2 regions of the Pyruvatibacter mobilis genome follow, and region 1 is predicted to be linked to the other one. Evidence: predicted binding sites of a transcription regulator. Region 1 holds the regulator's gene; the other holds the start of a gene.

Evidence for each region. Region 1 encodes LexA, which represses DNA repair genes until DNA is damaged. Its sites were predicted from a motif close to TGTTCNNNNTGTGTTCNG; they were not measured.
Region 2: the regulator LexA is predicted to act here: its motif matches at 6,218-6,235, upstream of uvrA (excinuclease ABC subunit UvrA).

The regions. Positions count from the first base shown of each region.
Region 1 is NZ_CP051630.1:1,568,200-1,582,921, reverse strand. Features, by position in the region: gene lpxB (lipid-A-disaccharide synthase) at 1-67, shown strand, start outside; gene gltA (citrate synthase) at 175-1,473, opposite strand; gene gltX (glutamate--tRNA ligase) at 1,645-3,084, opposite strand; gene HG718_RS07515 (ComEC/Rec2 family competence protein) at 3,440-5,608, shown strand; gene HG718_RS07510 (hypothetical protein) at 5,647-5,838, shown strand; gene lexA (transcriptional repressor LexA) at 6,091-6,810, opposite strand; gene moaC (cyclic pyranopterin monophosphate synthase MoaC) at 7,093-7,581, opposite strand; gene HG718_RS07495 (GNAT family N-acetyltransferase) at 7,601-8,080, opposite strand; gene trpC (indole-3-glycerol phosphate synthase TrpC) at 8,145-8,939, opposite strand; gene trpD (anthranilate phosphoribosyltransferase) at 8,956-9,972, opposite strand; gene HG718_RS07480 (anthranilate synthase component II) at 9,999-10,601, opposite strand; gene HG718_RS07475 (divergent polysaccharide deacetylase family protein) at 10,961-12,106, shown strand; gene trpE (anthranilate synthase component I) at 13,341-14,722, opposite strand, start outside.
Region 2 is NZ_CP051630.1:1,378,984-1,393,705, forward strand. Features, by position in the region: gene HG718_RS06590 (amidase) at 1-567, opposite strand, end outside; gene HG718_RS06595 (amidase) at 581-2,020, opposite strand; gene HG718_RS06600 (DJ-1/PfpI family protein) at 2,209-2,925, shown strand; gene uvrA (excinuclease ABC subunit UvrA) at 2,957-6,076, opposite strand; gene HG718_RS06610 (single-stranded DNA-binding protein) at 6,367-6,864, shown strand; gene HG718_RS06615 (hypothetical protein) at 6,861-7,244, opposite strand; gene HG718_RS06620 (protein phosphatase 2C domain-containing protein) at 7,421-8,287, shown strand; gene gyrA (DNA gyrase subunit A) at 8,636-11,455, shown strand; gene coaD (pantetheine-phosphate adenylyltransferase) at 11,563-12,087, shown strand; gene HG718_RS06635 (peptidylprolyl isomerase) at 12,141-12,716, shown strand; gene HG718_RS06640 (peptidylprolyl isomerase) at 12,754-13,221, shown strand; gene queA (tRNA preQ1(34) S-adenosylmethionine ribosyltransferase-isomerase QueA) at 13,298-14,392, shown strand; gene tgt (tRNA guanosine(34) transglycosylase Tgt) at 14,389-14,722, shown strand, end outside.

The DNA.
Region 1 (14,722 bases):
CGCCGAGGTGGTGCTGTCGATCGGCCTGCCTGAGAAGGAACGCCGCGCCGCGCATCTGCCGGCCTGAGCCATCCGGCCACACAAGCTTTCAGCCACAAAAAACCGGGCCGCCCGATCCCCGAGAAGGGGGAGGGACGGCCCGGTCTTGATGCCTGGATGTCGGTGCGGCTGAGCTTAGCGCTCGCCGCGGCCCACATAGGGGCGCTCCGGATAGCCCGTGTAGAGCTGACGCGGACGGCCGATACGCTGGCTCGGGTCCTCGATCATTTCCTTCCACTGGGCGATCCAGCCGACCGTGCGGGCCAGCGCGAACAGCACCGTGAACATGGTTGTCGGGAAGCCGAGGGCCCGCAGGGTGATGCCGGAATAGAAGTCGATGTTCGGATAGAGCTTCTTCTCGACGAAGTACTCGTCCTCGAGCGCGATCTTCTCAAGCTCCATCGCCACGTTGAGCAGCGGGTCATCCTTGATGCCCAGCGTGTTCAGCACTTCGTGGCAGGTCTGCTGCATCACCTTGGCGCGCGGATCGTAGTTCTTGTACACGCGGTGACCGAAGCCCATCAGACGGAACGGGTCGTTCTTGTCCTTGGCCTTCTGCACATATTCGGGGATGCGGTCCACGCTGCCGATTTCCATCAGCATGTTCAGCGCCGCCTCGTTGGCGCCACCATGGCTGGGGCCCCACAGGCAGGCAATGCCAGCGGCGATGCAGGCGAACGGGTTGGCACCTGACGAGCCGGCAAGGCGCACGGTGGAGGTGGAGGCGTTCTGCTCATGATCCGCATGCAGAATGAAGATGCGGTCCATGGCGCGCGCCAGCACCGGGTCCACCTTGTAGTCTTCCGCCGGCACGGCGAAACACATGTGCAGGAAGTTTTCCGCGTAGGACAGCTCGTTGCGCGGATACACAAAGGGCTGACCCATGGAATACTTGTAGGCCATGGCCGCGATCGTCGGCATCTTGGCGATCAGACGGCGGCTGGCGATCATCCGCTGCTCGGGATCGTTGATGTCCGTCGAGTCGTGATAGAAGGCCGACAGGGCACCAACGACGCCGGTCATGATGGCCATCGGGTGCGCGTCACGGCGGAAGCCGCGATAGAGGTAGTTCAGCTGCTCATGCACCATGGTGTGATAGGTGATGGCGCGCTCGAACTCCTGGTACTGGCTTTCGGTCGGCAGTTCGCCTTCCAGCAGCAGGTAGCAGGTCTCAATGAAGTCGCCCTTCTCGGCCAGCTGGTCGATCGGGTAGCCGCGGTGCAGCAGCACGCCGGCCTCACCGTCGATGAAGGTGATCTTGCTTTCGCAGCTTGCCGTTGAGGTGAAGCCGGGGTCGTAGGTGAAACGGCCGCTCTGTCCATAGAGCTTGGAGATGTCCACCACATCCGGACCGACGGAGCCCGCATAGACCGGCATGTCGTAGGTGTCGCCCTCGACCTCGATCTTCGCGGTGGCTTTGGGTCCACCCTTCATTCCGTATTCATTCATAGCTCAAAAGCCCCATTGTTATATCGGACGGCCCGAAGGGCTGCTCACATCAGCCCTGGGGAAGGTCGCCCGGGTTAGTCCAAAAGGCCGCGCTTCGCCTTTTTGTTGTTGCGCGCAGTCTCCGTTGTGCCGGCTGCCGTCATGCCCGGAGGCATATCAGGCGGCCTGATCCTTGATGCGGGCAAGGCTTTCATCCCTGCCCAGGACGGCCAGGACATCGAAGATGCCTGGCGATGTGGTGGTGCCGGTGAGGGCGGCGCGCAGCGGCTGTGCCACCTTGCCCAGCTTGAGATCCTTTTCCTCGGCGAAGGCGCGGACGGCGCCCTCGATGCCGTCGAGCGACCAGTCGCCCATGCCTTCAAGCGCCGGCAAGAGGCCCGCGAGCACGCCGCGCGCATCTGCGTCCAGCAGCTTCTCGGCTTTCTCGTTCATGTCGAGGGGGCGCGTGGCGATGAGGAACTTCGCGCCCTCGGCCAGATCGTCGATGGTCTTGGCGCGCTCCTTGAGACCGGGCATGGCCTCGATCAGGGCGGCGCGGACGCCGTCATCCACCTGCCAGCCCTTGACGTCGCGCATCATGCGCAGGGTCTCATCGGCCAGGCGCGTGTCGTCAGCCTCGCGGATATAGATGCCGTTGAGATTGGCCAGCTTGGCGAAATCGAACCGGGCGGGGGACTTGCCGATCTGCTCAAGCCCGAACCACTCGATTGCCTGCTCGGTGGAAAAGACTTCATCATCGCCATGGCTCCAGCCGAGCCGGGCGAGATAGTTGCGCATGGCTTCCGGCAGGTAGCCCATGTCGCGGTACTGCTCGGCCCCCATGGCGCCGTGGCGCTTGGACAGCTTGGCACCGTCCGGCCCGTGGATCATCGGAACATGGGCATAGGCCGGCACGTCCCAGCCCATGGCCTGAAGCAGATTGATCTGCCGAGCTGCGTTGGTGAGATGGTCGTCGCCGCGAATGACGTGGGTGATACCCATGTCGTGGTCATCCACCACCACCGACAGCATGTAGGTGGGCGAGCCGTCCGACCGCAGCAGGATATAGTCATCCAGCACGTTGTTGGGCATGGTCACGTCGCCCTGCACATGGTCGCGGATGACGGTCTCGCCGTCACGCGGCATCTTGAGGCGGATGACCGGCGCCACGCCCTCGGGCGCATCGGCCGGATCACGGTCGCGCCAGCGGCCGTCATAGCCCTGCGGCTTGCCCTCGGCTTTGGCGCGCTCACGCATTTCGGCGAGCTCCTCCTGGGAGGCATAGCACTTGTAGGCCTTGCCCTCCGCAAGCAGCTGGTTGGCCACCTCTGCATGGCGTTCGCGGCGCGCATACTGGAAGACGGGTTCCTCGTCCCAGTCGAGGCCGAGCCAGCGCATGCCCTCGAAGATCGCCTCGACCGCTTCCTCGGTGGAGCGGGTGCGGTCCGTGTCCTCAATGCGCAGCAGGAACTGCCCTCCGTAATGGCGCGCGAACAGCCAGCTGAACAGCGCCGTCCGCGCCCCGCCAATATGCAGAAACCCCGTCGGAGAGGGAGCAAAGCGGGTACGCACGGCACCATCAGCAGAGGGGCTGGCGGCAGGAGAGCTGGCCGGCATCAATCGTCCTTCGGTTTGCGCCGCTGCCGGAAGGGCAGGCAAGGCAGAATGGGAAATGCGGACCTGCGCGCCGGGGCCTGCCGGAAGACAGGTCTGGATCTGCACGGTCGCATGACTTGGGGTTGGTTTCGGCGGGGGAGACGCAAGAACCTCTGAGGACGCTGCGTTTCCGTGCCGAAGCCCGGCGGGTTTTAGCATATCGCATCCCGCTGCGATACGTTGCGGTGCACCCAAAATTTACCACACCCAAGCTGCTACCATTTGGTGCAAAATCAGCTCCATGGCAAGCGTCCATGACAGGGGTTTGGGGAATTATCTCCTGAAATCAAGGGGTTGGCGGATCCGCCGTGCCGCGGTGCCACCTCTGCGCGCCATGGCGGGCAGCCTGCGCCGCCTCGCTTCAGAAGAAATTGACCGCCAGCAGGCGCGCTTGGCGCTGTGGCTGCCGGTCTTCATGGGGGCAGGCGCGGTCTGGTATCTGTCGCTGACAGCGGAGCCGCCGGGCTGGATTGCACCGCTGGCGGGGCTTCTGGCGGGCGCTGCGGCTTGGACGGCGCGCCGCACCCTGTCCCTGCTGGCCCCGGCCATGGCGTTCGCCTTCCTGGCGGCGGGATTTGCCTCCGCCGACTGGCGCACGGCGCAGGTGACGGCCCCGGTGATCGTCAAACCCATCTCCTACGCCATGGTATCCGGCACGCTGCTGAGCCGCACAGCGACGGCTTCCGGCGGCGAACGCCTGCTGATTGCCCCGCATGAGGTGGGGCGGCTGACCGCCGACGAGATGCCCGCGCGGCTGCGCATTACCGTCCGTACACAGATAGACGGCGCGCTGCCGGGAGACGTGATCCGCCTGCCCGCCGGGCTGCTGCCGCCGCCGGGACCCGCAGCCCCGGGCGCGTTCGATTTTTCGCGCCAGGCCTTCTTCCGTGAGATCGGGGCCGTGGGCTATGCGCTGGGCAAGGTGGAGGTGGAAGAAAGCTGGCCGGGTGGCTTTGCCGCCTGTCTTGAGTTCTGCGTCAGCCGCCTGCGGGTCAAGCTCACCCATCGTATCGTTGACGCGCTGCCGGCCCCGCGCGGCGCGGTGGCCGCAGCCCTGATGACCGGGGACCGGGGCGGCATTCCCGAAGACATTCTTCAGGATCTGCGGGATGCGGGGCTGGCCCACCTGCTGGCGATCTCCGGGCTGCATATGGCGCTGTTCGCCGGAACGCTGTTCTGGGGCGTGCGGGCGGCGCTGGCCCTGGTGCCGGGGCTGGCGCTGACGGCACCGATCAAGAAATGGGCCGCGGCGCTGGCGCTGGCAGGGGCGGCCGGGTACCTGCTGGTATCAGGTGCCTCCGTCGCCACCCAGCGGGCCTTTGTCATGTTCGCGCTGATCTTCATCGCGGTGCTGACCGACAGGCCGGCGATCACCTTGCGCAACGTGGCGCTGGCCGCCCTCATCATCCTGCTGCTGACGCCGGAGGCCGTGATGGAGGCAAGCTTCCAGATGTCTTTCGCAGCGGCCGCTGCGCTCGTGGCCTTCTATGAAGGCGCGCGCGGCTGGGTCACGCGCCTGTCGCAGGCGGCGGTGGAGCGCGGCTGGGCGGCGCGGGGGGCGCTCTATCTGGGCGGCATCGCGCTCACCTCCATCGTCGCGTCGCTCGCCACGTTTCCCTTTGCCGCGTTTCATTTCAACCGGGTGGTGGATTTCGGCCTTGTCGCCAATCTGGCGGCCCTGCCGCTTGTGGGGTTCATCGTCATGCCCGCCGCGCTGGTGGCCTTCATCCTGATGCCGCTCGGGCTTGAGGCCCTGCCCCTGTGGGTGGCGGGGCAGGGCATCCATGCAATCCTATGGGTCGCCCATCAGGTGGCCTCCTGGCCGGGGGCGGTGTCGCTGCTGCCCGCCATGCCCCAGACGACCCTGGCAGCCATGGCGCTTGGTGGCCTCTGGATGGTGATCTGGGCTGGGCGGCTCAGATGGGCCGGGGTGCTGGGCCCGATGATCGGCATTGTCCTTGCGGTGACGGCGCCGGTGCCGGTGATGCTGGTCGAGCGGGAGGCAAAGCTCGTGGGGCTGCGCCTGCCGGACGGCACGCTCACCCTCAGCAGCAGCCGGTCCGGCAGCTTCAGCGGCGAGGTGTGGCTGCGGCGGGACGCGGACCGGCGTGATGTGGGCGAGGCAGCGGGCGCATTCAGCTGTGACGGACAGGGCTGTGTGCGTGACCATCCGCTGCTGGGCACGGTGAGCCTGGCGCGCAACTGGCAGGCCGCGATGGAAGACTGTCAGCAGGCGGATATTCTGGTGACACCGCTCTACATGCCGCGGCGATGCGCGGCCCCTCTCATCATCGACAGAGGCGTGCTGTCGCGCCGGGGGGCACAGGCGCTTTACCTGGAGGAGGGCGGACACGGGGACGGGGGCCAGCGCCTGCGCCTGCGCGTCATCGCCGCCTGCGATCTTATCGGCGACCGGCCCTGGTCGCACTGTGCACCGCGCAAGTCCTGGGACCCCGGGCCATACTTCCGCCGGAAAGGCGGGTGAGCCTTGTCATCCGCGTGGACCCGCAGGGGAGAAGACCCATGGCACTGTTTTCCTGGTTTCGCCGCCGCACGCCGCCGCCGCCCCAACTGACAGGCGATCCGGCCCACGACATGACGCAGGTGCTGCTGCGCATCGAGGCGCATCTCAGCGACCTCTCGGACCGCTCCCGCCAGCTCGAAAAACTGGACCGGCGCCTGCAGGGAATCGAGACAGCGCTCAGGCAGATCTAGACCGCGTCCCGCCGCCATTGCCGGAGGGATAAGACCACACACTGTCATTCCGCGACGTGATCGCGGAATCCAGGGAGGCTCACTCCGGCCGTGCAGAGGGGCTCTGGGCCCCGCGATCAGGTCGCGGGGTGACGCTTGGGGAAAGACCAAAGAGCAGGCGCGAGCGCTGTGCCCACGTCGGAAGCGAGTGGGCCCTCCGGTCAAGCCGGAGGGATGCGGGTGGGGGCGTGGGGAACGGCTGTGCCTGCGGGGTTAGTAGCGCCGCATGAGGCCCACGAGTTTGCCCTGAACCTTGACCCGTTCGGACGGGAAGATGCGGGTTTCATAGGCCGGGTTGGCGGCTTCGAGTGCGATGGTGTCGCCCTTGCGGCGCAGGCGCTTCAGGGTGGCTTCCTGCTGGTCGATCAGCGCGACGACGATCTCGCCGGAGCCGGCGGTGTCGCAGCGCTGGATGACCACGATGTCGCCGTCGAAGATGCCGGCGTCGATCATCGAATCGCCCTTCACCTCGAGCGCGTAATGCTCACCGGAGCCGAGCAGGCTGGAAGGCACGCCCACATGGTTGCTGTCATCCTGCAGCGCCTCGATGGGCGTACCGGCAGCGATGCGGCCCACCAGCGGCAGGCTCAGGGCGTCGCCCCCTTCAGGCACGGAGGTGTGATTGTCCGGCACGCGGGCGGGTTCGGACAGGCTGCCCTGGATCACGCTGGGCGAGAAACCGCGCTTGGCGGGTGCGCCCCTGCCCTGAGGTGCCGCGGATTCAGGCAGCTTCACCACTTCAAGCGCCCGTGCCCGGTGCGGCATGCGGCGGATGAAGCCGCGCTCCTCAAGCGCCGTGATCAGCCGGTGGATGCCGGACTTGGACCGCAAATCCAGCGCCTCCTTCATTTCATCGAAGGAGGGGGACACGCCGGTCTCCCGGATACGCTCGTGGATAAAGGTCAAAAGCTCGTGCTGCTTGCGCGTCAGCATGCCTCAATGTCTCCCGCAATCCCCGCCGGATGCCAAAGCGGCTGCTGACGCAGCCTGCCCGGCGGGCCTGTGATGCGACCGGGCAGCGGACTGCCCGGCATATGCCCCGGCTGCCCGCCCGCATGCGGCGCTGCCGGAAGGTTGCGGTTTCGTTCGCAAGTTGATGCAAATCAGAACAAAACCAAAACCCTGCAAATGTTCTAGTTTGGTTCTCAAAACCCGTCAAGCGCTAAAGGCAGGACGCGGAACAGGCAAATGAGATGGCGCGGGGAAGGCCGGGTATCAGCCGGCGTCGCGGGTGAAGTCGCCGGACTTGCCGCCGGACTTGCTCAGCAGGCGGACATCCGAAATGACCATCGTCTTGTCGATGGCCTTGAGCATGTCATAGAGCGTGAGACAAGCGACGCTGGCGGCCGTCAGCGCCTCCATCTCGACGCCGGTCTGCCCGGTCGTCCGCACGGTCGCCGTCACGTTGACCGCGTGGTGCTCCGGGTCCGGATCGAAATCCACCGCTGCCTTGCTGACGGGCAGGGGATGGCACAGGGGGATGAGGTCGCTGGTGCGCTTGGCAGCCATGATGCCGGCGATGCGCGCGGTGGCAATGACATCGCCCTTGGGCGCGGTGCCGTCCACCAGCGCGGCGAAGGCCGCGGCCGACATGGCGATACGCCCGCCGGCCACGGCCTCCCGCTTGGTGACGGCCTTTTCCGAGACATCGACCATGGCCGCGTTGCCGCGGGCGTCGAGATGGGTCAGGCCGTCTTTTGTCATCCGGGAGATGCTCCTGGCGTCAGATGTCCCGCCGCATGACGCAGCGATGGGTGAGGCCGACTTCCGCTTCGTGGTTGGCCACGAGAATAAGAGCCGGTGTCAGCTCGGTTTCCGCGAGGATACGAAATCCCGCCGTCTCGTAAAACGGCGCATTCCACGGGACATTGGTGAAGGTGGACAGGGTGACGGCCTCAAGCCCGCGCGCCTTTGCTTCGGCGGCCACCGTCTCCACCAGCGCCCGGCCAAGCCCCTTGCCGCCGTGATCCGGGTCCATGCCCAGCTCATAGAGGTGAAGCGCGTTGTCGAGCACACCGCAGATCGCAAAGCCCACCGGCACGTCACCGGGACCGGCCATCACGAAGGCGAGGCCGAGCCGGACATGGGCACGATAGGCATCTGTGGAATGGGGGGGATGATCCGTGACCGCGGGGTGCGGGCTGTCGCCGAACAGCACAGCGGCGCGGTCTTCAAGATCAGGAAGGAGCCCGGCCTCGTCCATGCGGGCCTGGCGGATGGTGTAACCGTCGGGGAGAGAAACTGATGCTATGGATCTTATCCTTTCTTCAGGGGCGCCCGGTAAGAAGGGCGCGTGTGGCTGCGGCAACATCCTGCTGCCGCATCAGACTTTCGCCGACCAGATAGGCACGCACGCCTGACCCGGCAAGGCGGAGAATATCATCATGGTCGGCGATACCGCTCTCGCCGACAATCAACCTGTCGTTACCGATGCGCGGTGCCAGCTCCTCGGTGGTGGCAAGCGTCGTCTCGAAGGTGCGCAGATTGCGGTTGTTGATGCCGATCATTCGGCAATCCAGCTTGAGCGCGCGGGTCAGCTCGTCGCCGTCATGCACCTCAACGAGCGCATCCATCCCGAAATCACGCGCAGCGGCCGCAAGGTCCGCGGCTTCCGCGTCCGTCGTGCTGGCCATGATGATGAGGATGCAATCGGCCCCCATGGCACGCGCCTCGGCCACCTGATAGGGCTCGAACAGGAAGTCCTTGCGCAGGACCGGCAGCGAACACGCCTCGCGCGCGGCAATGAGATAATCCGTGCAGCCCTGAAAGGACGGCGTGTCGGTGAGGACCGACAGGCAGGCTGCACCGCCCTCTTCATAGGCGCGGGCATGGGCCGGCGGGTCGAAATCAGCCCGGATCAGCCCCTTGGACGGGCTTGCCTTCTTGATCTCGGCAATCAGTCCGTAGCCGGACGACATCTTGTTCTCCAGCGCTGCCGCAAACGGGCGCACGGGCGGGGCGTCGGCGGCGCGACGCTCCATCTCCGCCTGCGGCACGGCCTGACGTGCGGCTTCGATTTCCTCGCGCTTGTAGGCGGCGATGCGGGTGAGAATGTCGGTCATGTGACTTGCCCTGAAATCAGCTCTGGTTGCTGGCGGTCACCAGCGCGTCAAGCGCAGCCCGCGCCTTGCCGCCGTCAATGGCGGCTTCAGCCTGCCGGGCACCGGCCTGCAGCGTGTCCGCATGGCCTGCCACCTTAAGGGCGGCGGCTGCGTTCAGCACCACGATATCGCGATAGGCGCCCTTCTTGCCGTCAAGCAGGGCGGACAGCGCTGCTGCATTAACACCGGCGTCCCCACCCACAAGGTCAGCCGCCGCGGCGCGCGCAAGGCCCGCATCTTCCGGCACCACCTCGTAATTGCGCACGACACCGTCAGCCAGCTCGCTGACATAGGTGGTGCCGGTCGTCGTCATCTCGTCGAGCCCGTCGTCCCCATGCACCACCATGGCATGGGTCGCGCCGAGATTTTGCAGCACATGCGCCAGCGGCTCGCACAGGGCGCGGTCATAGACGCCGATGAGCTGGCGCCTGGTGCCGGCGGGGTTGGAGAGCGGGCCGAGCACGTTGAAGATCGTCCGCGTACCAAGTTCCGTCCGTACCGGACCCACATGCTTCATCGCCGCATGGTGCTGCGGGGCAAACATGAACCCGACGCCTGCGGTGTCGATGCAGCGGGCGATGGCATCCGGCTCAAGCTCGAGCCTGACACCGAGCGCGCGCAGCACATCCGCCGAGCCGGACTTGGAGGTGAGCGCCTTGTTGCCATGCTTGGCGACCTTGACGCCCGCGCCCGCCGCCACGAAGGCGACGGCGGTGGAAATATTGTAGGTGCCGGACGCATCGCCGCCCGTGCCGCAGGTGTCGATCGCATCGGCCGGGGCGGGCACATGCAGCGCCATCTCGCGCATGACACTGGCAGCGCCCGTGATCTCGTCCACCGTCTCGCCGCGCACACGCAGGGCCATCAGAAAGGCTCCGATCTGCGCCGGGGACGCCTCGCCCGACATGATGATCTCGAAGGCGGTCTTGGCGTGGCCCGCGTCAAGCGCGTTGCCGGCGCCCACATGGGCCAGGATGGTCTTGAAGTCGCTCATGCGGTTTTCCGTTCAGGCTGGCCTGGTCAGGCCGGTTCTTTGGTCCGCGCGGCGTTGAAGTCCGCGGCCATGTCGAGGAAGTTCTTCAACAGCGCGTGGCCGTGCTCGGACGCGATGCTCTCCGGGTGGAACTGCACGCCATGCACCGGATGCGTCTTGTGCTGCAGCCCCATGATAATGCCGTCATCGGTCCGGGCGGTGACTTCCAGGCTGTCGGGCAGGGTGGCCGGGTCCACCACCAGCGAGTGATAGCGGGTCGCCTCGAAATCCTTGTTGAGGCCCTTGAACACGCCCTTGCCGTCATGATGGACGGTGCTCATCTTGCCGTGCATCAGCGTCGGCGCGCGCACCACGTCGCCGCCATAGATCTGGCCGATGGTCTGATGGCCGAGGCACACGCCCATGATCGGCACCTCGCCCGCGGCCTTCTCCACCAGTTCAAGACAGATGCCGGCCTTGTCCGGATCGCACGGGCCCGGCGACAGCACGATGGCATCCGGCTTCATCGCCAGTGCCTCGTCGGCGGTGATCTTGTCATTGCGCACGACCTTCACCTCCGCCCCAAGCTCGCCGAGGAAATGGACGAGGTTGTAGGTGAAGCTGTCGTAATTATCGATGAGCAGCAGCATGGCGGCGCTCCAGAGAAGGACGGGACGTGCGGAGGCAACATATAGGGGCCTCCATGGCCGCGACGCAAGGAAACCCGCAGCTCTCGGGGGCCTGCACGGAGGGCTTCCGAACGCCCGGCACCGACTCAGATGACGCGGCGCCGGGCAGGGCGGTCAGCCCCGAAGCCGCGCCATGACAGGCAATGGGCGATCTATCCCCAGATTTCTGCGGTTTTTGGCGCGGCATGGAATTGTCCGCCACAACATGTAGTGTTAATAAAACCTTAATGCGCATGATCTGCACATGGTCGGCACACGATCTGGGCAGGTAATGGACATGATGCGGGGCGGCCCGCATCTGATTGGGGGATGAGAGGCGCGTGGCAAAGGCCCGGTCATTTACGGATCGACTGAAGCACGCCTTTGCCGTGCCCCGGCCCGTGCGTGCGCCGCTGGCCCTGGTCATGCCGTTCGCGCTGGGCCTGGTGCTCGGCGGTGCCGTGCTGGGCGGACCGGCGTTGACCCAGAACCGGACTGAAGCCCGGATCAGCACCGCAGCCGCGCCCTCTGCTGAGGATCACGTGGTGGCGCTGGGGGCTGCATCGGTGCCAACGCCGGTCGTCATCGCGCCGGGTAAGCGGGCCCTGAAGGATGCCCCGCCGCGCATGGTCTTTGCCGAAATCACCCTGCCTGCCGCACCGCTCGATCTGGGGCCCGCCTTCCGCCGCGGGCTGACGCCTGAGCGCACGCCCATCGTGGTGGCCAGCGGCAAGAGCGGGCTGCTGGCGCTTGCGTCTCTCGGCGATGTGCCGATACGCGACACGCGGCCCGCCATCGCGCTGGTGATCGATGATCTCGGCGTGGCGCCGGACCGTTCGGCCCATGCCTTGCGGCTGCCGAAGGAAGTGACCCTGTCCTTCCTGCCCTATGGCGGCGTGTCTCGCCCGCTGGCGCAGGCGGCGGCTGCCAAAGGCCACGAGATTTTCCTGCATGTGCCGATGGAGCCGCGCGGCGATGCCGATCCCGGCCCTGATGCGCTGCGGACAGCGGACAGCACCAGCCGCCTGCGGTCAAAGCTCGACCGTCAGATTGCGGACATTTCCGAAGTAGCGCCGATTGCCGGCATGAACAATCACATGGGCAGCCGCGCCACCGCCGACCGGCGGCTGATGGCTGAAGTGATGCGCGGGGCAGCCGAGCGCGGCTTTGTCTTCGTTGACAGCGTTACGACGCCGAACAGCGTCGCCCGCGCTGCCGCCGCCCGCCACGACGTGCCGTTCCTCGCCCGCGACATCTTTCTTGATCACGGCGAAGGCCCGGACTTCCTCCTCGCCCAGCTCGACACGCTGGAACAGCAGGCCCGCGCGCGCGGCGTCGCCGTCGCCATCGCCCACCCGCACGAGACCTCGCTTGAGATCCTCGACATCTGGGTGAAGGGGCTTGAGGCCAAGGGCCTGCGCCTTGTGCCGGTGACCGAAGCCATCAAAATCGAAGCCCGCCGGTCGCTGCTGGCGATGGTGCAGTAGCAAGCCGCCACCCCGATCCAAATTCCAATCATCCGTATCCCTCCGGCTTGACCGGAGGGCCTACTCTCGATGCCCCTTGCCGCAGCGTGCACGGATAGGGCACGGCGGGAGCCGCCCGCCCTGTACCCAACAGCCAAAGCGAGTGGACCCCGGATCAAGTCCGGGGTGACGGAGAGGTGGGATGATCAAAGTCACCTCTCCCCCTTGGGGGAGAGGTCGGTGCGTCAGCACCGGGTGAGGGGGATGGAGCGGGAATGGGCGGCCTGCATTTCCCCCCACCCCGCTTGCCCTCCGGCTTGACCGGGGGGCCTATGGGAGGTCGAGGGTCAGATGGGCCCTCCGGTCAAGCCGGAGGGCAAGCGGTTTCTTGGGACGGCCGCAGCAAGTTTTCCTCGGCCCCTGCCTCCTGCCGCATACTCTCTGCATGACCTCCCGCCACACGGGCAGCCGGGCCGACCGGACCTGGGCGGGAGGGCGGATGCCCGGAAGGCTGGGCGAGAGGCGGCCCCTTGGGAACGTGGGGTACGCGCGCCGGGTCGCGATGCGCAAGTAACGGGTGCGCATTAGATGGGTGGTGGTGTCCCGAACCCGGTCACGCCCTGAAAAAGCTGGCCCCACCGCGTCCAGGCCCGTTCCAAAGTGTGGAGGGTGGAAGCAGGGTTCGCGGGGTTGGACACGCAGGGTAACGCCTGCCCCGCCCCGGTCCGGCCACCGCTGGCAGCCATCCGTGCGGGACGCGCCTGAGGCTTGCGACCCAAATTTGTTTATTGCTCCTACCGGCGCCGCGTGAGCGCCGGGCGCGTCCTGCTCTCCCCGATGCCCGTGACGGCAATGCCGTGTGCGGAGGGTTTGGTGTGGGTGCGTGCCATCCACCTCACTTCCCTCTCCGTATCCCTCCGGCTTGACCGGAGGGTCTACTCTCAGCGCTGCTTGCCGCAGCAATAGCGGACACGGCACGGCGGAAGCCGCGCACCCTGTGCTCAACTGCCAATGCGAGTGGACCCCGGATCAAGTCCGGTGTGTCGGAGAAGAGAAAAGGAATGAACAAAGTTACCTCTCCCTTTGGGGGGAGGGGATGTTGGGGCGAAAGCCGCCGGCCCTGTGCTCAACAGCGGAGGCGAGTGGGCCCTCCGGTCAAGCCGGAGGGATGCGGGGTGTTGTTCGGGAGAGGGCCTGGAGTAGCGGTGCTCCGTGCTCACTTCCCCTGCACGTCTTGGCCTTCCCGCCCCGCAGCCTACTGCCCGCGGCGGGCGCTGCTGGCGTAGCGGAGGGCTTCTTCGGCGGCGCGGAAGAGGGCTTTGGCTTTGTTGACGGTTTCCATGCGTTCGGCTTCCGGGTCGCTATCGGCGACGACGCCGCCGCCGGCCTGGACGTAGAGCGTGCCGTCCTTGACGATGCCGGTGCGCAGGACGATGCAGGTGTCCATGTCGCCGCCGGCGGAGAAATAGCCGACGCAGCCTGCATAGAGCCCGCGCTTTTCCTTCTCCAGCTCGTCGATGATTTCCATCGCCCGCACCTTCGGCGCCCCGGAGACGGTGCCCGCCGGGAAACCCGCCACCAGGGCGGAGATCGCGTCATAGCTGGGGTCGAGCTGGCCGATCACGTTGGAAACGATATGCATCACCTGGCTGTAGCGCTCGATGGTGTAGCTGGCGGTAACTTCCACCGTGCCGATCTTTGCGACGCGGCCCACATCGTTGCGGCCGAGATCAAGCAGCATCAGATGCTCGGCCCGCTCCTTGGGGTCGGCCAAAAGCTCCTGCTCAAGCGCCAGATCCTCTTCGGGGGTCTTGCCGCGCGGGCGGGTGCCGGCGATGGGGCGGATCGTCACCTCGTCGCCTTCGACCTTCACCATGATCTCCGGCGAGGAACCCGCGACCGCGAAATCCTCGAAGTCGAGGTAATAGAGATAGGGCGAGGGGTTGGTGCGGCGCAGGGCGCGGTAGAGCGCGAAAGGCGGCAGGTCGAAGGGCACGGAAAACCGCTGGCTGGGCACCACCTGGAAGATGTCGCCCGCAGCGATGTAGTCCTTCGCCTTTTCGACAATGCGGTAATACTCATCGACGCCCGTGTTGGAGGCGGGCTCCGGCAGGGACGCTGTATCCATGTCCGCATCCGCCGTGTGGGGCAGGGGCTTGTCGAGGGCATCGACAATGGCCGACAGCCGTTCCTCGGCCCGCACCATGGCGGCCTTGGCAGATACATCCGCCTGCGGACGAACCGGCGTCACCAGCACGATCTCGTCGCGCACGCTGTCAAACACGGCGATGACGGTGGGCCGCGCCATCAGGCAGTCCGGCAGGCCGAGAACGTCCGGGTTCTGGTCCGGCAGGTCTTCCATCAGGCGGACCATGTCGTAGCCCAGATAGCCGAACACGCCCGCCGACATGGGCGGCAGTTCGGCCGGCAGGTCGATGCGGGATTCAGCCAGGAGCCCCCGCAGCGCGTCCAGTGTTCCCTCCGTGCACGGCGTATAGGCCGTGCGGTCAACCAGCGCCTTGCGGTTGATCTCAGCCTTGTTGCCGGTGGCGCGGAACAGGATGTCCGGATCAACGCCGATGATGGAATAACGCCCGCGGCGCGCACCGTCCTCGACGCTTTCAAGGAGGAAGCTGT
Region 2 (14,722 bases), 190 kb from region 1:
CTTGAGACCGACGAGACCGCAGCAGGCGGCCGGGATGCGGATCGAGCCGAGACCGTCAGATGCATGCGCCATAGGGACGATGCCGGCGGCGACGGTCGCTGCGGCCCCGCCCGACGAGCCGCCGGAAATATGCTCCGTGTTCCACGGATTGCGGCAGGGGCCGAGGCGGGCGGATTCTGTCGTGCCGGTGATGCCGTATTCCGGCGTGTTGGTGCGGCCGACAAAGACCACGCCGGCCTGCCGGTAGCGGGTGGCAAGGATGCTGTCCTCTTCCGCCACATAGTCGCGCAGGTAATGCGACCCGGCAGTGGCAGGCCAGCCTTTGACCTTGACGCCGAGATCCTTCACCAGGAACGGGACACCCCTGAACGGGCCATCCGGCAGATCGCCCTTGGCCCATGCGCGGGCATCCTCATAGCCCTTGTGCACGACCGCGTTGAGGGCGGGGTTGTGCTTTTCGATCCGCTCGATCGCGGCATCGACGAGTTCGAGCGGGGTGACTTCCTTGCGGGCGACGAGGTCTGCGAGGGCGACGCCGTCATAGTCGGCATAATTGTCGATTGTCATGATGCGTGCTCCCTTAGTCCCAGATCGGCGGATGGCGGTTGATCCAGGGCTGGGCTTCCTCAAGCTGCGAGGCAAGGCGGATGAGCGTTGCTTCATCGCCCTGGCGGGCTGCGAAATGCACCCCGACGGGCAGGCCGTCCGGCGTCCAGTGCAGGGGCAGGGAGATGGCCGGCTGGCCGGTGGCGTTCTGTACCGGGGTGAAGGCTACATAGTTGAGCACCGGGGCGAACGCCTTTTCCGGGTCGCTCTCATTCACGTCGATGGTGCCGACCCGCAGCGGCGGCTCGCCCAGGGTGGGGGTGAGCCAGAGATCATATTCGTCGTGCCACTGGGCAACGGTGCGCGCCATGACCTGCAGCATGGCGACGGCGTTGAGGTAATCGGCGCCCGTGACCTGGCGACCGCGCTCGGCAAGCCCCAGTGTCAGTGGCTCCAGATCGCCCTGGTTGGGCGTCTTGCCGAACAGCAGTTCCTGCAGGCTGATCTGCTGCGCCACGCCGGTGGCCCAGATCGCCATGAAGGCCTGCTGCATGGTGTCGTTGTCGATGGTGGGCGAGGCTTCTTCCACGTGGTGGCCGAGGCTCTCCAGCAGTTTGGCGGTGTTCTCGACAGCGGCCACGCATTCAGGATCGACGGGCTCGCCGCCGATGGTGCGGGTGGTGAAGCCGATGCGCAGGCTGCCGGGCGCAACGCCCACATCATCCGACCAGATGCCTTCATGGTGGGGGGCGAAATAGGGATCGCCGGGTTCAGGCCCTGCGGCAATGTCGAGGGCGACCGCCGTGTCGCGCACGGTGCGGCTGACGACGAGGTCGGCTGTGAGGCCGGACATGGCATCACCGATGACCGGGCCTTGCGGAATGCGGGCGCGGCTGGGCTTGAGGCCGACAAGGCCGGACGAGGAGGCGGGAATGCGGATAGAGCCGCCGCCATCATTGGCATGGGCGAGCGGCACGATGCCTGCTGCGACCGCCGCCGCCGAGCCGCCGGAGGAGCCGCCGGGCGTATGATCCGGGTTCCACGGATTGCGGGCGGGTCCATAGAGATTGCTTTCGGACACAGGCAGAAGGCCGAACTCGGGCACGTTGGTCTTGCCGAGGGGCACGAGGCCGGACGCGAGGAAGCGCTGGGTTAGGGTGGAGTGCTGGGCTGCGGGATTTCCGGCCGCAAGGCGGCTGCCATACTGGGTGGCGACGCCCTCGAAATCGCCCATGATGTCCTTCAGCAAAAAGGGGACGCCTGCGAAGGGCGCGGCCTTGTCGCCTGCGTCGATATCCCTGGCAATCCGGCGGCCCTGATCGGCCATATCCGTCACAACGGCATTGAGGGTGGGATTGTGTTTCTCAATCCGCTTCAGCGCTTCTTCCGCCAATTCGGCGGCACTGACCTCGCCCTTACGCACGAGTTCGGCAAGCGCGACCCCGTCATGGGCGACGTAATCCTTGATCGGCATGATGTCCCTAATCCTCCCGGACAGTCTTATTGGTTCTTGGTGTTGCCAATACGCTAGCGGACGACGGGAGGAACCGGAAGGGCGGCGGTGTGGGTCATTTGACGGGAATTGCCGGGTGAATGTCATTTCCGACAGGTCCGCGCGCGGTCATTCTGGACGCAGAGATTTGTTGCATGATGGAGCCCCCCATGACCGACGCAGCCCCGCAGGACATCCACATCGGCTTTCTGATCTATCCCGGCGTGACGGCGCTGGACGCGCTGGGCCCGGCACAACTGCTGTCGCTCGTGCCCGGGGCGGTGATGCATTATGTGTGGAAGGATATGGAGCCTGTGGCGGCGGATGCGGGCTACACGATCAACCCGACGGACGACTTTGCATCCTGTCCGCAGCTTGACGTGATCTGCGTGCCCGGCGGGTTCGGCCAGGTTGATCTGATGACGGATGATGTGGTGGTCGATTTCGTCCGCAAGCAGGGCCAGGGCGCACGCTATGTGACGGCCGTGTGCACAGGTTCATTGCTGCTGGGGGCCGCGGGCCTCCTGGACGGTTATGAGGCCAGCTGCCACTGGGCGTGGCATCATCAGCTCGAGCTGGTGGGCGCGACGCCGAAAAAGGCGCGGGTGGTGCGCGACCGGAACCGGATTACCGGCGGCGGCGTGACGGCGGGCATTGATTTCGGGCTGACCATGGTGGCGGAGCTGGCGGGCGAGGAAGCTGCCAAGCTGGTGCAGCTGTCCTTCGAATATGATCCGCAACCGCCATTTGACAGCGGCACGCCGGACAAGGCCTCGGCAGAGACGCTGGCCACCAGCCAGGCCATGGTGGGCCCGGTGGTGGAGCGCATGGCCGACGCCGCGCGGGCGGCGCAGGCGAAAAAAGATGCACGCCACGCAGCCGAATAGGGTCACCTGTCCCGTCGAGCGGGACTGCCGGTCAGCGTGCCTTGCTGCGTGCCTTGGCGCGGGTTTTTCCCGCGGTCTTCGTGCTGGTCTTGGACGCAGTTTTGGACTTTGTCTTGACCTTGGTCTTTGCCTTGGCAGCAGTCTTGCTCTTGGCGCGCGTCTTGGTTTTTGGGGCCGGCGTCTCCTCTTCCGTCTTTGACGTGTTGCGGCGCATGGGACGGCGGGAGGCCGCGGCGGCGGCCTTGGCCAGATCGGTCTTGCGGCGGCGCTCTTCGGACTTTGGCGCGGCGCGACGGCTCTTTTTAAGGAGCGGCTTGAGATAGGCACCGGTGTGGCTGCGCGGTTCGGCGGCCACGTCCTCGGGCGTGCCCTGGACGACGACTTCACCGCCACCGTCGCCGCCTTCCGGGCCGATGTCGATGATCCAGTCGGCGGTCTTGATGACTTCGAGGTTGTGCTCGATCACGACCACGGAATTGCCCTGATCGACGAGCTCGTGCAGCACCTCGAGGAGCTTGGCCACGTCATGGAAATGCAGGCCGGTGGTCGGCTCGTCGAGGATGTAGAGCGTGCGGCCGGTGGCGCGCTTGGACAGCTCCTTGGAGAGCTTGACGCGCTGGGCCTCGCCGCCTGACAGGGTGGTCGCCTGCTGGCCAATCTTGATGTAGCCGAGGCCGACCTGCTTGAGGGTCTCGAGCTTGTCGCGCACGGCGGGGACGGCCTTGAAGAACTCGGCCCCGTCTTCCACCGTCATGTCGAGCACGTCGGCGATGGACTTGTCGCGGAACTTCACTTCCAGGGTTTCGCGGTTGTAGCGCTGGCCATGGCAGACGTCGCACTGCACATAGACATCAGCGAGGAAGTGCATCTCGATCTTGATGACGCCATCGCCCTGGCAGGCCTCGCAGCGGCCACCCTTCACGTTGAAGGAGAAGCGGCCCGGGGTGTAGCCGCGCGTCTTGGCTTCGGGCAGGCCAGCGAACCATTCGCGGATCGGCGTGAATGCGCCGGTATAGGTGGCCGGGTTGGAGCGCGGCGTCCGGCCGATGGGCGACTGATCGATGTCGATGACCTTGTCGAGAAACTCGATGCCCTCGATCTTGTCATGGGCGCCGGGCTGGGCGCGGGCGTTCATCAGGCGGCGGGACAGGGCCGGGTAGAGCGTATCCACCAGCAGGGAGGATTTGCCGGAGCCGGACACGCCGGTGACGCAGACAAACGCCCCGAGCGGGAAATCCGCATCCACATTCTTGAGGTTGTTTTCGCGCGCGCCCTTGATGGAGAGCGTACGACCGTCGACGGGGCGGCGCTCGAAGGGCAGCTCGATCTGACGCATGCCGACGAGATATTGCCCGGTCAGGCTGTCGGCGGTTTCCATCACCTTCTTGGGCGTGCCTTCGGCGATCACCGTGCCGCCATGGACACCGGCGCCGGGGCCCATGTCAACCACATGGTCGGCCTCGAGGATGGCTTCCTCGTCATGCTCCACAACGACGACCGTGTTGCCGATGTCGCGCAGGCGCTTCAAGGTTTCAAGCAGGCGGGTGTTGTCACGCTGGTGCAGGCCGATGGACGGTTCATCCAGCACGTACAGCACGCCGGTGAGGCCGGAGCCGATCTGCGAGGCGAGGCGGATGCGCTGGCTTTCACCGCCCGACAGGGAGCCGGAGCCACGCGACAGGGTGAGGTAGTCGAGCCCCACATCAACGAGGAAGCGGAGGCGTTCGCGGATCTCCTTGAGGATGCGCTCGGCGATCTCGTTCTGCTTTTTGGTGAAGGTCTTGTCGACCGTCGAGAACCACTCATGGGCCTCGCGGATGGAGAACTCCGACACCTGACCGATATGCAGACCGGCGATCTTCACGGCCAGGGCTTCGGGCTTCAGGCGGTAGCCGCCGCAGGTCTCGCACGGCTTGGCTGACTGGAAGCGGGACAGCTCCTCGCGCATCCACTGGCTGTCGGTCTCCCGCCAGCGGCGCTCGATATTGCCGACGACGCCTTCGAAGGTCTTCTTGGTCTTGTAGGAGCGGATGCCATCATCATAGAGGAACTCGATCTGCTCCTTGCCGGTGCCGAACAGGATGGCATCGCGCAGCACCTCCGGCAGGTCGCTCCAGGCCTCGGTCATGGAGCCGCCAAAATGGCGGACCAGGGCGTCCAGCGTCTGAGTGTAGTAGGGGGAGGTGTTGCCTGTCTTGGACCACGGCGCGATGGCACCCTGGCGCAGGGAGAGCGACGGGTCCGGCACCACCAGGTCAGCCTCGAACTGAAGCTCCGTGCCCAGACCATCACAGGAGGGGCAGGCGCCGAAGGGGTTGTTGAACGAGAACAGGCGCGGCTCGATTTCCTCGATGGTGAAACCGGAAATCGGGCAGGCGAATTTCTCGGAGAAGATCATCTGGCGCGGATTGCCGTCATCGTCCTTCTCGTCGGCGAATTCGGCGATGGCGATGCCGTCGGCAAGGCGCAGGGCGGTCTCCATCGAGTCCGCCAGGCGGCTTGCGATGTCCGGGCGCACGACGAGGCGGTCCACCACCACTTCGATGTCGTGTTTCTTCTTCTTGTCGAGGGCAGGCACGCTATCGAGTTCATAGAACTCACCATCCACCTTCACGCGCTGGAAGCCGCGTTTCAGGAGGTCGGCGAACTCCTTGCGGTATTCGCCCTTACGGCCGCGGATCATCGGGGCCAGCAGGTAAAGGCGCGTGCCTTCGTCCAGCGTCAGGACGCGGTCCACCATCTGGCTCACGGTCTGGCTTTCGATAGGCAGGCCGGTGGCAGGCGAATAGGGGATGCCGACGCGCGCGAAGAGCAGGCGCATATAGTCGTAGATCTCGGTGACCGTGCCCACCGTCGAGCGCGGGTTGCGCGAGGTGGTCTTCTGCTCGATGGAGATCGCCGGGGACAGTCCTTCGATGTAGTCAACGTCCGGCTTTTCCATCATCTGCAGGAATTGCCGCGCATAGGCCGAGAGGCTTTCCACGTAGCGGCGCTGGCCTTCGGCGTAGATCGTGTCAAAGGCAAGCGACGACTTGCCGGAGCCGGACAGCCCCGTGATCACCACCAGCTTGTCGCGCGGCAGCTCGACATCCACGCCTTTGAGATTGTGTTCGCGGGCGCCTTTGACGGTGATGTTTCGAAGTCCGGTCACGAATGAATTTCCACTGGTTGGGGCCTTTGGGGGCGGGCGGGCGGCAGAACGGGCAGCGCCGCGATAGATAGGGGCTTGGGTGCCGGTTGGCGAGGGCTAGTTGCCCCGGGCCCGACTCATCTTGACAACTGACCGCAGCACAGGAACATAACAGGAACTATTGCGCAATTATCTGTGGATGAGTTGCGCAAGGGCGCGCGGGCCCGGCAATAATCCGTTAGGGTCCGTGCCAAAGTAGAGACCCGCGCCGCAGAAGGCGCGCGAGACAGACGTAAGAAAGGCGGCTTCGAATGGCAGGCAGCGTGAACAAGGTGATCCTCGTCGGCAATCTGGGTGCGGACCCGGAAGTGCGCCACACGCAGGACGGCCGCCCGATTGTCAATCTGCGCATTGCGACGTCTGAAAGCTGGCGCGACCGCAGCACCGGGGAACGCCGCGAGCGCACCGAGTGGCACCGCGTGGTGATCTTCTCCGAAGGCCTCGCCAAGATTGCCGAGCAATATCTGCGCAAGGGCTCGAAGGTCTATCTGGAGGGCCAGCTGCAGACCCGCAAATGGCAGGACCAGTCCGGCCAGGACCGCTACTCCACCGAAGTGGTGCTGCAGGGCTTCAACTCAACGCTGACCATGCTGGACGGTCGCAGCGGCGGCGAAGGCGGCGGCTCCATGGGCGGTGGCGGTGGTGCCATGGGTGGTGGTGGCTCCATGGGTGGCGGCGGCGGTGGCCGCCCGTCCCAGCCGGCCGATGATTTCGGCGGCGGCGACTTCGACGACGAAGTGCCGTTCTAGGCCAGACGGCGACGCGCAAAGATGAGGGCTGAGAGCATGGCGCAGCCGACGCCCCAGAGGAGCTGGGCGCCGGTGTGGGCGAGGTGCGGGCCCTGGCCGGCGTAGAAGGCGGGGAACCAGGTCAGCGCGATGCCGTCGAGCAGGGTGGCGGCGACGATGGCGATGCCTGTCGGGGCGACCATGGCGTCGAGCGGCGTTGCGGTGGCTTTCGCCATGCCCCAGACGAAGAGCGGGGCGGTGAATGTGGCGAGTGCGAAAGCTGTGAGGTGGCCCGCGCCGAGATCGTAGAAGGCAGGGGCCCAGTCCCGCAGCCAGATGGCTGCGACAAACCAAAGAAATACGCCGATCAGGGCGAACAGCATGATCTTGCGGCGGGTCATCTTGATCCTCCCATGACGGTCTTCACATGACGGTCTCGCATGTGTGTGCGCGGAGCAATGCGTCTCGTGCCGGTGCCATAAAACTAGCAATATCGGGACATAGGCTCACTTACCTGCCTGTTCGGCGCCCGGATGACGGGGCCGATAAGCTTTCACTCCCTGCATGAGGCCGCCGCATGACCATTGACGTGCTCGACACCATCCACGACCCCGGCAAGCCGGGCGGGCCTAATGACGATGATCTGGGGCACGCGGGAAACTGCGCCTGGGTGTTTGACGGGGCAACGGGACTTGGGGACACGCAGCTCACGGGCACTGCGAGTGATGCCGCATGGCTGGCGCAGGCGGGCAGTGCGGCGCTCAAGGCGCGGGCGCCGAGCCATCGCGGGCCGCTGACGGCCCTGGCCGAAGAAGTGCTGAGCGATGTGGCGCGCCGGTTTGACGCGGAGGCTGACCGTCAGCCTGCGGAGCGCTTTGAGCGGCCAACGGCGTCGCTGATCCTGATACGGCATACGGGCGGCGTGGTGGACTGCCTCAATTTCGGCGACTGCAAGGTGCTGTTGCGGGACGGGACGGGCGCGTTTCACAGTTTCGGCAGCAACGAGGAAAGCGAGAGCTACGAGAACAATCTCGCCTCGCGCTTTTCGGAACAGCGCAAGACCGAGGGAGAGGGCGGTGCACCGGACCAGCATCGCAGCAGCTTCCTCGACCGCCTGCGCAAGGTGCGCAACCGGCACAATGTCTCCGGCGGGTACTGGGTGTTCGGGCTCGACCCGGAGGCGGCGGAACATGCGCGGACGCGGAGCTTCCCCATCACGGCCCCGGCGATTGCGCTGATGATGACAGACGGCTTCGAGGCGCTGGCGGGCGACTATGGCCGCTATACCGAGGAAGCGCTGCTCGACGCAGCGCTTGACCGCGGGCTTGCGTCGCTGAAGGACGAATTGCGGCATATCGAGCGCGAGCTGGACCCGGAAGCGCATCAGTTTCCGCGCTTCAAACAGTCGGATGACGCGACCGCGATGCTGGTGAAACTGGGCTGAGCCGGACGGGTGATTTGCCCCTCCGGGACAGATTTTCAGGTGCCGCCGCAGGGGCTGTGGAAAACACGCGGCAAGGCGTAAAAATCGCCTGATTTTCTGCCGTGTTTTCAAAGGGTTAGAGAGCGCTTCCGGCCCGGCTTTCCGGGGGCGGGCAGGTTTGCGGTCAGGGGCACCCAGTGCTAGTTTTCGGGGTGCGTTTTCCGCGCGATTCCGCACATGAGATGAGACCCGATTGCGCTGCCATTTCGAGCCTGCGCAGGGCCCGGCTTTTGTCCGGTGCCAGAAAGAACAGAAACCAAAAGCCCCGTGTCAGACATCGATAATAACGAGCCCGTGGACGAGAGCGCTGTGACCGGCGACGCCGCCGACGGCAGCGGCGGCAGCGAGCCGCCCGCAGGCGGTGCGACGCCGCCGGACGGCCCCTCGGACGGTATTGGCCGCATCTCCATCGAGGACGAGATGCGCTCGTCCTATCTCGATTACGCCATGAGCGTGATCGTCAGCCGTGCGCTGCCGGATGCGCGTGACGGCCTGAAGCCGGTGCATCGCCGCATCCTGTTCTCGATGGGTGAGAACGGCTACGACTGGAACAAGCCCTACCGCAAGTCGGCCCGCGTGGTCGGTGACGTGATCGGTAAGTATCACCCGCATGGTGACCAATCGATCTATGACGCGCTGGTGCGCATGGCGCAGGACTTTTCCCTGCGTCTGCCGCTGCTGGACGGGCAGGGCAATTTCGGCTCCATCGACGGCGACCCGCCCGCGGCCATGCGTTACACCGAAGTGCGCATGGACAAGCCGGCGCATGCGCTGCTGGAAGACATCGACAAGGACACGGTCGATTTCCAGGACAACTACGACAATTCCGAGCGCGAGCCGGTGGTGCTGCCGGCGCGCTTTCCCAATCTGCTGGTCAATGGCGCGGGCGGCATCGCCGTCGGCATGGCCACCAATGTGCCGCCGCACAATCTGGGCGAGGTGATCGACGCCTGCGTCGAGACCTTGGCCAACCCGGAGATCAGCTTCGAGGAGCTGATGCAGATTGTTCCGGGTCCTGACTTTCCCACCGGCGGGCTGATCCTCGGTCGGGCCGGGATCAAGTCTGCCTACCAGCTGGGGCGCGGTTCCGTCGTCATGCGCGGCAAGGTGCATATCGAGGAAATCCGCAACGACCGGGAAGCGATCATCGTCACCGAGGTTCCCTACCAGGTGAACAAAGCCTCGATGGTGGAGAAGATCGCCGAGCTGGTGCGCGAGAAGCGCGTCGAGGGCATTGCCGATCTGCGCGACGAGAGCGATCGGCAGGGCCTGCGCGTGGTGATCGAGCTGAAGCGCGATGCTGTGGCTGACGTGGTGCTGAACCAGCTCTACCGATTCTCGCAGCTGCAGACATCATTCGGCTGCAACATGATCGCGCTCAATGGCGGCCGGCCGGAAATGCTGACGCTGAAGGGCTTCATCGAGGCCTTCCTGGCGTTCCGCGAGGAAGTGGTGACGCGGCGGACCAAGCATGAGCTTGGCAAGGCGCGCGAGCGCGCACATGTGCTGGTTGGTCTTGCCATTGCGGTGGCGAATATCGACGAGGTGATCCGCCTGATCCGCAATGCGCCGGACCCGGCGACGGCGCGCGCGCAGCTGATGGCACGCGACTGGCCGGCAGCAGACGTGGCCCCGCTGGTGCGGCTGATCGCGGACCCGCGTCACGTGCTGACCGACGGCAACACGCTGCGGATGAGCGAAGAGCAGGCCCGTGCCATTCTCGATCTGCGCCTGCAGCGCCTCACGGCCCTTGGCCGCGACGAGGTGGGGGATGAGCTGAAGGGCCTGGGCGAGAAGATCGAGGATTATCTCGAAACGCTGCGCTCGAAGGAAAAGCTCCAGGGCATCATCCGCGACGAACTGGTTGCAGTGAAGGACGAGTTCGCGACACCGCGGCGCACCGAGATCATGGATGCCATCGGTGAGGTCGAGGACGAGGACCTGATCCAGCGCGAGGACATGGTGGTGACCGTGTCCCATGGCGGCTACATCAAGCGCGTGCCGCTGGACACCTACCGGGCGCAGCGGCGCGGCGGCAAGGGCCGCTCGGGCATGGCGACCAAGGACGAGGATTTCGTCAGCAAGATCTTTGTCGCCAACACCCATACGCCGATCCTGTTCTTCTCGTCGGAAGGCATGGTCTATCGCCTCAAGGTCTGGCGGCTGCCCGCCGGGTCGCCGCAATCGCGCGGCAAGGCGATGGTCAACATCCTGCCGCTCAAGGACGGCGAGCGGATTACCTCCGTCATGCCGATGCCGGAGGACGAGGACAGCTGGGGCGACCTGCAGCTAATGTTCGCCACCCGCAAGGGCAATGTGCGGCGGAACCAGCTGTCGGATTTCGTGCGGATCAATGTCAGCGGCAAGATCGCCATGAAGCTGGACGATCCGGAGGATGGCATTCTTGGCGTCGCCATCTGCTCGGAAGATCACGACGTGCTGCTGACGACGGCCAAGGGCCGGGCGATCCGGTTCCCGGTGACAGATGTGCGCGTGTTCTCGGGCCGCACCTCCACCGGCGTGCGCGGCATCAAGCTTGATGATGACGACCGGGTGATCGCCATGGCGATGCTGCACCACACGGGGGCGGAGCCGGCGGAGGCGCGGGCCTATCTGAAGCAGGCAAAAGCCATGCGGGCAGCGCTTGACGGTGAGGCACCCGCCGAGGAACCGGATGATGCGGGCGAGGAGGGGGATGACATCACCCTGACGCCGGAACGCTATGCGGAGCTGGGCGCGCGCGAGCAGTTCGTGCTGGCTGTCTCCGAGAACGGCTTCGGCAAGCGGACGTCATCTTTCGAGTACCGGACCGCGGGCCGCGGCGGCAAGGGCATCATCGCGATGACCGTGACGCCGCGGAACGGCCTGCTGGTGGATGCCTTCCCGGTGGATGAAGCCGACCAGATCATGCTCGTCACCAATGCGGGTCAGTTGATCCGCTGCCCCGTGAACGATGTGCGCGTGGCCGGTCGGGCGACCCAGGGCGTCACCATTTTCCGCACGGCGGATGATGAGAGCGTCGTGTCGATTTCCCATATCGCGGACGCGTCGGGGAATGACGCGGACGGCGAGGAGGAGGACGATGATGGGGCCGGTGGTGAGAACGGCCCGGACGCGAACCTCGACTAATCAGCTTCCGGCGTCTAAAACGGCGGCAAATTGCGGGACGGATGGTCGGCACACGGCCCAACGGCCCGCTCCAGGAGTGACGACGCAGGAATGAGGAGCCGGCCGGCATGATGAAACGGACAGGGCTTTACCCGGGCACCTTCGACCCGATTACCAATGGCCATCTCGATATTATCGGCCGTGCCATGAAGATGGTGGACCACCTGGTGATCGGTGTTGCCATCAACCGCGACAAGGGCCCGCTGTTCGCGCTCGAGGAGCGGGTGTCGATGGTCGAGGAGGAGGTCCGCAAGCTGCAGGACCGCACCCAGTCCGAGTGCACCGTCGAGGTGAAGCCGTTTGAAAGCCTGCTGATGCATTTCGCCGAGGAGATCGGCGCGCAGATGATCATCCGCGGCCTGCGGGCAGTGTCGGACTTTGAGTATGAGTTCCAGATGGCGGGCATGAACGAGCGCCTCAATCCGGACATTGAAACCGTGTTCCTTATGGCGGAAGCGCAGCATCAGGCCGTGGCCTCGCGGCTGGTGAAGGAGATCGCCCGGCTTGGCGGAGACATTTCCCATTTCACCACACCGATGGTGCGCGAGCGGCTTATCACGCGCTTCAACGAGCTGAAGCAGGCCGCGTCCTGACGATTTGACTGGCGGCCCGATGATCCCGCCGATGAAGGAGTGACGATCCCGACATGCGTATTTTCCGTACGATCCTGCCCGTTCTCGCCCTGGCATTCGCCGCGTTGATGCTCGCCCGTCCGGCGGCCGCGCAGGTGCCCTTCGCTGACGATGAAGAAAACATCCTGGTGCTGGAGCTTTCTACCGGCACGACCGAAATCCTGATGCGGCCGGACCTGGCACCGCTGCATGTGGAGCGCATCAAGAAGCTGACGCGCGAGAAATTCTATGACGGCATCGTGTTTCACCGGGTGATCGACGGCTTCATGGCGCAGACCGGCGACCCGACGGGCACGGGGCAGGGCGGTTCGACCTATCCCGACCTGCAGGCGGAATTCACCGAGACGAAGTTCCGCCGCGGCACCATCGGCATGGCCCGCACCAATGATCCCAATTCGGCCAACAGCCAGTTCTTCATCATGTTCAACCTGGCCCGGCACATGAACAACCCGCGCAACCCGCAGGGTTTCTATACCGTGTGGGGCGAAGTGATTTCCGGCATGGACGCGGTGGACGCGCTGCCCAAGGGCGAGCCGCCGGCAGAGCCGGGCAAGATTGTGTCCGCGCGTATCAAGGCCGACCTGCCGTAAGGCGGGGCCCATTTTCCCCCTGAAGAAAGCGAGAGCGATGACCGATACTTCGCCTGACAACACCCTGATCCTCACCCTCAAGGGAGGCGATGTGACCATTGCGCTCCGCCCGGACCTGGCGCCCAACCATGTGGCGCGCATCAAGGAACTGGTCCGCGAGGGGTTTTATGACGGCATCGTGTTCCACCGGGTGATCGACGGCTTCATGGCGCAGACGGGTGACCCGACGGGCACCGGCATGGGCGGCTCAGGCAAGAAGCTGTCGGCGGAATTCTCGTCCGAGCCGCATACACGCGGCACCTGCTCCATGGCGCGCGCGGCGGACCCCGACAGCGCGGACAGCCAGTTTTTCATCTGCTTCCAGGAATCGTCCTGGCTGGACGGCCAGTACACGGTGTGGGGCCAGGTGACCGACGGCATGGACCATGTGGACGCCATCACCCGCGGCGAGCCGCCGGCAAACCCGGATAAGATCGAGAAGGCCGTCATTGCCGCAGACGCCTAGGCGCCCATCGCCGGATCAGGCTTCAGACACCCGGGACGGGGTTTCTGCAACGGCAGATGCGCCGTCCCCGGACAGTCTGGATGCCTATGACTTCCACCTCCCCGAAGAGCTGATCGCCCTGCGGCCCGTGCGGCCGCGGGATTCCGCGCGCCTGCTGGTCGTCAATCACGCGCGCCCGGGCAGTCTTTCGGACCGGATCGTGCGCGAGCTGCCCGACCTGCTGCGCCCCGGCGACGTGCTGGTGGCCAATGACACACGGGTCATCCATGCGCGCCTGCGCGGCACGCGGCGGCGGGGTGAAGCGTGCGCGAATATTGAATTGCTGCTGCACAAGCCGCTGCCGGACGCCGGCTGCTGGCGGGCTTTCGCCCGGCCCGCCAAACGGCTCAAGCCCGGGGACGTGATCGAGGTGCACGAGGCGCTGACGGCGGATGTGCTGGACCGCGACGGCGGCGAAGTCGTCGTGCGGCTGACCCCCCATGGGGTGAGCCTGGACGACGCGATCGCGCGGGCCGGCGAGATGCCGCTGCCGCCCTATATCGAGGGCAAGCGCAAGGCGGATGACAGCGACGAAGCGGACTACCAGACCGTCTTCGCCCGCCATGAGGGCTCCGTCGCCGCGCCGACGGCGGGCCTGCATTTTACCGACGACTTGCTGGCAGCGCTGGATGCGCGCGGTGTCGCGCGGGAGATGGTGACGCTGCATGTGGGGGCGGGGACGTTCCTGCCGGTGAAGTCCGACACGCTGTCGGGCCACAGGATGCATGCGGAATGGGGCGAGGTGACCCGCGAGGTGGCAGACCGCCTCAATGCCGCGCGGGCCGCAGGCGGGCGCATCATCGCCGTGGGCACCACCTCCATGCGGCTGCTGGAAAGCGCCGTTGATGCGCAGGGTGTCTTCCATCCCTTCGCGGCGGAGACCGACATCTTCATCACGCCGGGGCATGTCTTCCACGGGGTGGACGTGCTGATGACCAATTTTCATCTGCCGCGCTCCACGCTCATGGTATTGGTCTCGGCCTTCGCGGGGCTTGAGACCATGCGCGCAGCCTATGCGCATGCCATCGGCACGGGCTACCGCTTCTATTCCTACGGGGACTCGAGCCTCCTGTTTCCGCAGGACGGCGCGTCGCCACGACCAATCGACCGACAGGACACATCCCAGGCATGAGCGCCTTCACCTTCCATCTCGACAAGACTGACGGCAAGGCCCGGACAGGCCGGATCGACACGCCGCGCGGCACCATCCGCACGCCGGCCTTCATGCCCGTGGGCACGGCCGGCACAGTCAAGGCGATGACCACCGACACGGTGAAATCGACCGGCGCGGATATCGTGCTGGGCAACACCTACCATCTGATGCTTCGTCCGGGGGCGGAGGAAGTGGCGGCGCTGGGCGGATTGCACCGTTTCATGAACTGGGACAGGCCGATCCTGACGGATTCAGGCGGGTTCCAGGTCTGGTCGCTGGCCAAGCTGCGCAAGATGACCGAGGAGGGGG